3 regions of the Micromonospora sp. NPDC050187 genome follow, and region 3 is predicted to be linked to each of the others. Evidence: riboswitches for the same ligand, from Rfam matches in the RefSeq annotation. Region 3 holds a riboswitch; each other region holds the start of a gene.

Evidence for each region. A riboswitch is a leader RNA that binds a small molecule or an ion and turns the genes downstream of it on or off. The one in region 3 is predicted to bind cyclic di-AMP.
Region 1: it holds a riboswitch for cyclic di-AMP, as region 3 does, so the genes downstream of both, ACIBJE_RS19150 (NlpC/P60 family protein) here and ACIBJE_RS06710 (coiled-coil domain-containing protein) in region 3, are expected to answer to the same signal.
Region 2: it holds a riboswitch for cyclic di-AMP, as region 3 does, so the genes downstream of both, ACIBJE_RS11575 (coiled-coil domain-containing protein) here and ACIBJE_RS06710 (coiled-coil domain-containing protein) in region 3, are expected to answer to the same signal.

What each region holds. Positions count from the first base shown of each region.
Region 1 is NZ_JBITJH010000011.1:209,410-212,674, reverse strand. It holds gene ACIBJE_RS19160 (pyridoxamine 5'-phosphate oxidase family protein) at 1-47, opposite strand, end outside; gene dcd (dCTP deaminase) at 143-721, shown strand; gene ACIBJE_RS19150 (NlpC/P60 family protein) at 846-1,757, opposite strand; cyclic di-AMP (ydaO/yuaA leader) riboswitch at 1,899-2,025, opposite strand; gene ACIBJE_RS19145 (C40 family peptidase) at 2,257-3,265, opposite strand, start outside.
Region 2 is NZ_JBITJH010000005.1:392,604-395,868, forward strand. It holds gene ACIBJE_RS11570 (carbonic anhydrase) at 1-134, shown strand, start outside; gene ACIBJE_RS11575 (coiled-coil domain-containing protein) at 245-1,255, opposite strand; cyclic di-AMP (ydaO/yuaA leader) riboswitch at 1,259-1,390, opposite strand; gene ACIBJE_RS11580 (YibE/F family protein) at 1,557-2,873, opposite strand; gene ACIBJE_RS11585 (hypothetical protein) at 3,037-3,265, opposite strand, start outside.
Region 3 is NZ_JBITJH010000003.1:200,361-203,625, reverse strand. It holds gene ACIBJE_RS06720 (HelD family protein) at 1-115, shown strand, start outside; gene ACIBJE_RS06715 (cation diffusion facilitator family transporter) at 323-1,237, shown strand; cyclic di-AMP (ydaO/yuaA leader) riboswitch at 1,391-1,522, shown strand; gene ACIBJE_RS06710 (coiled-coil domain-containing protein) at 1,536-2,600, shown strand; gene ACIBJE_RS06705 (PfkB family carbohydrate kinase) at 2,766-3,265, shown strand, end outside.

The DNA of each region.
Region 1 (3,265 bases), on a different contig from region 3:
TCGGCGAGGCGGGGCTCGTCGGCGGCGAACTCGGACCAGGAAGCCATGCCGACATCCTATCGAACACCCGTACGAAAGAGCACTCCGACGCGCTGGTCACCCGCCGGATCGCGGGGGCTACGGCACTGGATATGGTGGTGCGATGCTGCTCTCCGACCGGGACCTCGTCAGCGAGATCAAGGCTGGCACGCTGGCACTGGAACCGTTCGACGCGAGTCTGGTGCAGCCCTCCAGCATCGACGTGCGCCTGGACCGGCTCTTCCGGGTCTTCAACAACCACCTCTACACGCACATCGACCCGGCGTTGCAGCAGGACGACCTCACCTCGCTGGTGGAGGTGCCCGAGGGGGAACCCTTCGTGCTGCACCCCGGGGAGTTCGTGCTCGCCTCCACGCTGGAGGTCATCTCGCTCGGCGACCAACTCGCGGGCCGCCTGGAGGGCAAGTCGAGCCTGGGCCGGCTCGGCCTGCTCACCCACTCGACCGCCGGCTTCATCGACCCCGGGTTCTCCGGCCACGTGACGCTGGAACTCTCCAACGTGGCCAACCTGCCGATCACGCTCTGGCCCGGCATGAAGATCGGTCAGCTCTGCATCTTCCGGCTCTCCTCGCCGGCCGAGCATCCGTACGGCTCCGCCGTCTACGGCTCCCGCTACCAGGGGCAGCGCGGCCCCACCCCGAGCCGGGCCTGGCGGAACTGGCGCACCTGGCCCACCCGCTGACCCTCCCCACATCCACCACCACCCCTCGTTCTACGGGTGATGGTGCGGCGCGCTCCGCTTCGCCAGGTGCCTGCAGGGTCCCCTGCTACGCAAAAAGCGGTAACAGGGGACCCCTGCTACCACCTCAGCCGGGGCGGCCGTAGCTGTGCACCGGGCCGTCGTCGGCCCGCTTCATCTTCACCGGCGCGCCGGCCCGGGAGGCGTGCACCAGCCAGCCGTTGCCGACGTACATGCCGACGTGGTGCAGATCCGAGTAGTAGAAGACGAGGTCGCCGGGACGTAGCTCGCTCCGGCCCACCCGGGCGGTCACCCGCCGCTGCTGGGCGGCGTTGTGCGGCAGGGCGACCCCGGCCCGGGCCCAGGCGGCGAGGGTGAGCCCGGAGCAGTCGTACGCGTTCGGCCCCTCGGCTCCCCAGACGTAGGGCTTGCCGATCTGCGCGCAGGCGAACGTGACGGCCCGTCCGGCGGCACCGCCCGGGTAGACGGCCGGGCAGGGGGCGGGGCGCAGGCTGGTGCCAGCGCCGTTGCCGTACGCCTCCAGGCGCATCTTCTGCAGGCGGGTGATGGCGGCGTCGATCTGCCGACGTTTCCCGTCCAGCTGGCGTTCGGCCTGGCTGAGCTGCGTGACCAGCCGGTCCAGCGGGGCCTTGCGGGCGCTGAGCTGGTCCCGCAGTTCGACCACGTGCCGGATGTCGGTCTGCTGCCGACGGGCGAACTGGTCGAGTAGTTCGAGTTGGTGGACGACGGTGGCCGGCGACGGGTTGGCGAGCATGGCGTTGAGGGCGGAGGCGTTCTCCCCCTTGTACGCCCGTACCGCGAGTCCGCCGACCTTGCGCATCGCCTGGTCGACCTGGCGGCGCAGCGGCTCGATCCGGTCGGCGAGTGCCGCCGCCTGCCGCTTTTTGGCGGCGAGCGCCTGCCGGGTGGCGTTGTGCTGTTCGATGACCGGTTCGAGGGTGTTCCACTCCCGGTCGATCTGGCGTTCGATCTCGGCGACCGAGGGTTCGGCGTGGGCCGCGCCGGCGCCGCCCGTCACGAGGACAGCGGCTCCGACGAGGACGGTGACGGCGTTGGTGAAGCGGGACCAGCATGGACGCGGCGCAGCCGTCGTCCGGGCAGCCGGGGCCGCCCGGACGGACGGTGGCCGCGGGGCATGGTGTGCCACCGGGCTTCTTACTCCTTCTTCCGTTGACCGCCTACCGGGTTAGCTGACGGGTTCGGGCGGGAAGGGAGCGCCCTACCGTGGTACGGATTCACCCCGATGGTGCTGGTGGTTCCCCGGCTCGCTCTGGTGTGGTTTCTCCTGTGGCGACGTGCGTCGGGCGACTCGGCGGTGCCGAACCGTTGCCGCCTCCGACTGGCGGCCTGTCACCGGCTCGGCAAGTGCCGAGGTTAGAGACGACCGTCGTCGATCCGCAACACGGTTCGCGGTAGTGCCACCTGCTGATTCCCGACAGTAACCACTGTGGGCGCCGTTCGTTGGCCCAGCACGAAGGGTCCCCGGCCGCTGGCCGGGGACCCTTCGTCAGGATCGGTCAGTAGGGGCGGCGGAAGCCCGCGACCGGCATGTGGTTGATGCTGGCCACCTGCACCGGCTTACCGGCCCGGGGGGCGTGCACCATGATGCCGTTGCCCAGGTAGAGCCCGACGTGGCTCAGGTCGCTGAAGAAGAAGACCAGGTCACCAGGGCGGGCCTCGGAGCGGCTGATCTCCTTGGTCTCCTTCCACTGATCACCGGTGAAGTGGGTCAGGTGGATGCCCGCGGCTTTGTAGGCATACTGGGTCAACCCCGAGCAGTCGAAGGCGTTTGGCCCGGTGGCGCCGAAGACGTACGGGTCGCCGACCTGCGCGCAGGCGGTTCTGATGGCGGTGTTGGCGTCGCTGCTGATCACGCCCTTGATGAGCGGGCAGCCGGGGGCGCTGACCGCAGTCTTCGGCATGGACGCCCGCAGCCGCTTGATCTCGGCGTCGATCTTGGCCTTCTTGGCCGCCAGGTCCTTCTGCTGCTGGACCTGGGTAGCGATGAGGGTGTCGAGCTTCTGCTTCTCGGCCTCGTACCTTGTCCGGATCGCCACCACGCCCTGGAGTTGCTGACGCTGGTGGGCGGCGAGCCGGTCGAGCATGCCCATCTGCTCGGCCAGGGTGCCCGGCTTGGCGCTGACCAGCAGAGCGCCGATCTCCTGCGACGGGCCGGTCATGTAGTGCCGGGAGGCCAGGGCACCGATCCGGTTCATGGCCATGTCGCTCTGCAACGCGAGCGGCTGGATCTTCTTCTCCAGATCAGCGGCCTTCTTCTGGTTGGCCTTGAGCCTGACGCGAACCTCGTTGTACTTCTCGATCGTGGGCTCCAACTGCCTCCACTGCTTGTCGATCTGCGCCTCGATCTCCTCGGGAGTGGGCGCGGCATGCGCGGGAGCAGCGAGCAGGCCGACACCGACCACGGCGGCGGCGGACAGGGTGACCAGGGTGCGAACGAACCGGCGCAGCCCACCCGGACGAGTGGGGAGCCGATCCGGTGCGTGACGCTGAGGGGGCAGGGTTGCC
Region 2 (3,265 bases), on a different contig from region 3:
GGGAGGGGCGGTGCGCGGTGGTCGGCATGTCGTACCGGCTGGCCGCCGGTGAGGTGCGGGTGGTCCGCTCGGCGTCCGCCACCGAGGACGTCGCCCTCGCCGCCGGCCCGGTCGCCCCCTCGGCCCGCCACTGACCCGGCCGGTCCCCTCGGCCCGCCACTGACCCGGTCGGCTCCGGCCGGCCGCGCGAACGGGCCCCGCCTCCGGTCGAACGGATGCGGGGCCCGGGTCTTCGTGCGCGGGGTCAGAGCATGGACACGTGGACGTGGTCCGTGTGGTCGGAGGGCCCGCTGTACGAACTCCAGCCGGTCGCCGGGAACCAGATCTGCTTGTTCCAGATCACGTAGTAAATGCCCAGCCGGTCGGCGTTACGGACCAGGAACGCGGTGAGGTTGTTCCCGTACATCCGCTCCTTGTTGGTGTCCCACCGGCTGAACCCCGACTTCTGGAGCGACCAGTCGCAGGCCCGCCCCTTGGGGTGCTCGTACGGCCCACCCGGTCGGTAGCACCCGACGAACATGTCGAAGCCGGCCCGCTTGACCTCCTTGTACATGTGCAGGGTGCGCGGGGTGATGCAGCCGCCGGTGGTCGGGTCGTCCTCGGTGCAGCCCAGCGGACGCCAGTTGCCGTTGCTGTCCCGCCCGGGGCCGATCCGGGCGACCGGGGAGGTGGCGTCCACCAGGCCACCGGTCAACCCGACGCCGCCGACCAGGGCGAGCGACTTCTCCGCCTCGCGTTTGCGCTTCTTCAGGATGTCGGCCTGCTTCTGCTGCTCCAGCACCTCGGCGTCGAGCGCCTTCTTGGCTCGTTCCGCCTGGTCCTTGGCGGCGGCCACCGCGGCGACCTTCTTGCTGTTGACCATGTTCATCTCGTCCAGCGCGCTGGCCCGCTTGACGAACGAGTCGGGTGTGTTGCTCTCCAGCAACATGGAGGCGGGGCCGACCCGGCCGGTCATGTAGGACCGCACGGCGATCGTGGCCACCTGCGGCGTGAGCGCCTTCAGCTCGTTCTGGGCCCGCCGGACCTCCAGGGCGAGGGTGAGCTGACGCTTCTGCGAGGCGTTGAGTTTCGCCTGGGCCTGGGTGTAGCTCCGGTTCGCCTCCTCGATCACCTCGTTGAGGAGCTTCGGCTGCTCTCCGTCGTGCCCAGACGGGCTCGACGGCTCCGCCAGCGCCGGCGCGGGCCCGGCGGCCACGGCGAAGGCGGCGAGCACGGCCACGACAGGCTTCAGCCAGCGGCGTAGGGGTGCCGTCACAGTCTTCCCTTCCGTCGACCGCCGACCGGGTTAGCTGACGGGTTCGGGGCGGAAGTGGCCCCTACCGCTGACGCGGATGCACCCCATGAACCTGGTTCCCCGATTCGCCGGTGGGCGATTAGGCGGTGGCCCCGCTGGCGCCGGTGCGCGCCTTCGGCGGTAACCGGCAGCGAGGTTACCTGACAGTGGGCGTGGGGTTCTACGCCCGGATCCCGACCAAAAGCGTTATTTCCCTATTGCTTTCGGTCACTCCTGTCACATTTGTCAAGATCGTAGCAGCTGGTGGTCACGCTGCGCAGTGTCACCAGGGCGGATCCGTGTTCCCCGGGCGGCCCGGTCCGTGGCCGGAATCGGTGACCCCGGTGGCGGCACGGGGACCGCTGAGGGCGGCCAGGGCCTCGTCCCGCTCCCCGGCGGGCCGGGGCAGGCGGCGGCTCGGCGTGCCACCCCGTCCGGCGGTGGTCACCAGGGCGGCCAGGCCGGTGGTGATCGGTACGGCGGCGATCAGCCCGAGCGTGGCGACGATGCTGCGGACGATCTCCTGGGCGAGGAACTCGCTGCTCACGATCTCGCTGATCCCGCGCGTGTCGGCGGTCAGCAACAGCAGCAGGGGCAGCGACGCCCCCGCGTACGCCAGCACGATCGTGTTGACCGTCGAGGCGATGTGCGCCCGGCCGACCCGGGTGGCCGCCCGGTAGAGCTGGAGCCGGGTGAGGTCGGGATTGGCGTGGGCCAGCTCGGTGACCGTGGCGGCCTGGGTGACCGTGACGTCGTCCAGGACGCCCAGGGAGCCGATGATGATGCCGGCCAGGAGCAACCCGTGCAGGTCGACGTCGGCCTGGAACATCGACAGCGTGGTGGCGTCCTCGGAGCCGTACCCGGTCAGGTGGGTGAACGCGGTCGCCAGGCTGCCGAGCAGGCCGGTGAGCACCAGGCTGGCCAGGGTGCCGAGGACCGCGACGGAGGTCTGCGCGGTGACCCCGTGGGTGAGATACAACACCACGAACATGATGAGCGCGGCGCCGGTGACCGCCACCGGCAGCGGAGCCTGCCCGGCGCTGATGCCGGGCAGCACGAAAACGAGCAGGATGGCGAAGCTGGCCGCCAGCCCGCCGAGCGCGGCCAGGCCGCGCCACCGGCCGAACGCGACGATGGCGGCGGCGAACGCCAGGGCCAGCCAGATCAACGGCTTCCCCCGCTGGTGGGCGGCGATGCTGTAGCTGCTGACCGTCGGATCGGCCGGGTCGGTCAGCACCACCAGGACGATCTCGTCGCCGACCTCCACCGAGGGTGAGCCCGGCCCGGCGGGCAGCGCCGTCTCGACCTGCTGTCCGGCGTCCGGCCCGGTGTCGACGCTCACCGTGGCGGTGCCGCACGGCCCCTCCACCGTGCCCTCCGGGGCCTCCGGCGTGGGTGGGCAGGGCTCGGTGACCACCCGCGTCACCGTGCCGTGGTAGCGGGCCGCGTCCTCGCCGCCGCCCACCGACGGGGCGTCGCGGGGCCAGAGCACCAGCGCCGCGACCAGGGTCACCAGGAAGAGCGGGACCACGGTCGCGATCAGGACACGCCGTACCCGCGGCGGCGCAGCGGCAATGGGGCGGCTGTGGTCGTGGCCCATGCTTCTCCCAACGGTCCTGGCGTGGCGGGTGCCCTGGCCGGACCATTCTGCCGGCTCCGAAGTCGCAGCTCGCAGCCTGTTCGGCGGTCCGGCCCGGTTCCGCGCGGCTCGGTAGGGAGTTCGTCGGCACGCTGTGGAGCTGCCCCGTCCATGCGCCCACCGGTCACCGGCACCTCCCGTCGTGCCCGATCGGCAGCACACACCGCCGTCCGTCGCCCAGCCGCGCGTCACACCAGATCCGGGTACGCCGCGACTGGTCGTCCTCAGCGCTGAGCGTGGCCTCCCCGAAGTCCAGTTCCGGCACGTGCCCGAGGGAGTCGCGCAGCGCCACCACGAGGGCGACGGCGTACCCCCGGTCGGGCAGCGTCAGCGGCAGGTGCAGGACCCAACGG
Region 3 (3,265 bases):
GGCACTGGTCGCCCCGGGCGAGATCCGCGCCGAGCCGGGTTCGGGCGTGCGGACCCTCTACGTGGCCCTCTCCCGGGCCACCCAGCGGCTCACCACCATCGACCCGGTCACCTGACCCGTCCCACTCCCACCTCCTACCTTGCACCCCCGCCTCGGCCGCCTGCCTGCCGAGGCGGGGGTGCGCTGGTAGCAGGGGTCCCTTGTTACCTACCCGTGCTACCTCCGCGGCTTTCGCTCCGGCCAATGACCGACACTTACTTGCATACATAGCGATGTGAACATACATTGGGTCCGGACCGAACGGGGAACGGAGGGTGGGGGCGTGGGCGCAGGTCATGACCACCACGGCGGGATCGCGCACGCCGCGCAGCGGCACACCGGCCGACTCTGGGCCGCGTTCGGCCTGCTCGCCACCCTGATGGTGGTCGAGGCGGTGACCGCGCTCGGCACCGGGTCGCTGGCCCTGCTCTCCGACGCCGGCCACATGTTCACCGACGTGCTCGGCATCGGCATGGCGCTGGCCGCGATCACCGCCGCCCGACGGGCCGGCCGGGATCCGCAGCGCACGTTCGGCCTCTACCGGCTGGAGGTGCTCGCCGCCCTGGCCAATGCCGTCCTGCTCTCCGGGGTCGCGGTCTACGTGCTCGTCGAGGCGGTCCGCCGGTTCGGCGACCCGCCGGAGGTGACCATCGGCCCGATGCTGGTGGTGGCGGTGCTCGGCCTGCTGGCGAACCTGGTTGCCTTCGCGCTGCTGCGCGAGGGCGCGAAGGAGAGCATCAACCTGCGCGGGGCGTACCTGGAGGTGCTGGCGGACCTGCTCGGCTCCGTCGGCGTGATCGCCGCCGCGGTGGTCATCGCGCTCACCGACTGGTGGTGGGCCGACCCGCTGGTCGCGGTGGCGATCGGCGTCTTTATCCTGCCGCGCACCTGGCGGCTGGGCCGGGCGGCGCTGCGCATCCTGGTCCAGGCCGCGCCGGAGCACCTCCAGGTCAGCGCGGTACACGACCGGCTGAGCGCCGTACCGGGCGTGGTCGAGGTGCACGACCTGCACCTCTGGACGCTGACCTCGGGGATGGAGGTCGCCTCGGCCCACCTGACCACGGACCCGGCGGCCGAGGTCGGCAGCGTGCTGGCCGCCGCGCGGACCGCGCTGCACGAGGATTTCCACATCGACCACGCCACCCTCCAGGTCGAACCCGGCGAGTCACCGGGCATCTGCGGCCGGGTCGAGTGGTAATTAGGACAGACTTAAATCTCGGAGTGTATTGTCCCGCTATGTCAGTTATGCCGGTGTCATCTCGCGGGAGTGGTGTGGCCAACGCTGCCCGTGGGAGACCGGCTTCGGTAGTCTCGGACCCGGCCACCGCCAGGCGGCGCCCTCCGGCGCCTGCGGTGACCGCCGCCTAATCGCCGGTGACGGCGAGCCGGGGAACCACGTTCTTGGGGTGCATCCGCGTGAGCGGTAGGGATCTTCCGTCCCGAACCCGTCAGCTAACCCGGTCGGCGGCTGACGGAAGGACATGTGCATGCCAGTAGTGGCACCCGTACGACGTACCGCCGCCCGGATGGCGGCACTGATCGCCGCGACACTCGCCCTGGGCGTCGCGGCCACGCCGGCCGTCGTGGCCCCTGTCGCGGCGGCGCCTCCGCTGGCGGCCAGGGCCCCCGGCGACGATCCCGAGGGAGGCACCCCGGCACTGCGCGCCCAACTCGAGGCGGCCAGCAAGGGGTGGCTCGACGCGAAGGACGCGCTCGCGAAGTCGGTCACTCGCCAGCAGAAGATCAACGAACAGCTCGTCACCATCGAGAAGGACCTGGCGATCCGCGACGAGAAGGTCGGCGTGATCGCCGGGCTGGCGTACCGGACCGGCCGACTCGGGCCGGCCTCGGCGTTGCTGACCAGCGACTCGCCGGACAGCTTCATGGACCGGGTCGCCGCGCTCGACGCGGTCGCCGCCAACGAGGACCGCGAGCTGCGGGGCCTGCTCAGCACCCGGGAGCAGGCCAACCGGGCCAAGTCGGCACTGAACCGGGAGATCACCGAGCAGCGCAAGCAGGTCGCGGTGATGGAGAAGCGCAAGCAGCAGGCCGAGCAGGCACTGGTGGTCGCCAACCGGAAAGCGGCGGCCACCACCCCCAGCGGGGGCAGCAAGTCGACCCGGTCCGCCACGGCGAAGCCGGCGCCGCGCAACGCCGACGGCTCCTGGCCGTCCGAGTCGTGCAGCGTCAACGACCCGACACCCGCCGACGGCTGCATCACCCCGCGTACGCTGCACGCGCTCAACCAGGCCAAGGCCGCGGGCTTCACCCGGTACGTCTCCTGCTACCGCCCCGGCGGTTCCGGGGAGCACCCCAAGGGCCGGGCCTGCGACTTCGCCGCGCAGAAGAACGGCTTCGGTGGCGACGCCACCGGCGGCGACAAGACGTACGGCGACAACCTGGCGGCGTACTTCAAGAACAACGCCAGCCGGCTCGGCGTGCTCTACGTCATCTGGTACCGGCAGATCTGGTTGCCCAGCAGCGGGTGGAAGTCGTACAGCGGCGCCAACGGCGACCCGTCCAGCGACCACACCAACCACGTCCACCTGTCGGTGTACTGAGCCACCCGGCGCGGCCCGTCACCCCGACCGGGGTGGCGGGCCGCACGGCTGTCGGCCCCCCGGCCGGCGAACCCGGACACCTCCCGCCACAACCCCCGAAAGGGGTCGCATGAGCGCCCCCGGGAGGGGAAACCGGGCCGCGCGAGCGGACGAGAGGCGGCACCCATGGACGGCCCCGACGGGTACGTGATGGTCTTCGCGCCGGCACCCGTGCTGACGGTCACCATCGACCAGCCGAGCGACGAGACCGAACTGCACCTGCATCCGGGCGGGCAGGGGGTCTGGCAGGCTCGGATGATCATGTCGCTCGGGGTGCCCGTGGTGCTCTGCGCCAGCCTCGGCGGCGAGATCGGTCAGGTGCTCGAACCCCTGCTGGTCACCGAGGGGGTGCGGCTGAAGCGGGTGCTGCGGGACACCGCCAGCGGCGGGTACGTGCACGACCGCCGGGACGGGGCCCGGCGGGAGGTAGCCGACGTCCCCGGTCACCCGTTGACCCGCCACGAGCTGGACGAGTTGTACAACCTGGCGCTCGGCGAGGGACTGCGCGCACCGGTCAGTGTGCTCAGCGGCCCCGGCGCGCCGTCCCTCGTTCCGCCCGACCTCTACCGACGGTTCGCCGCCGACCTCGGCGCGAACGGCGGCCGGGTGGTCGCCGACCTCTCCGG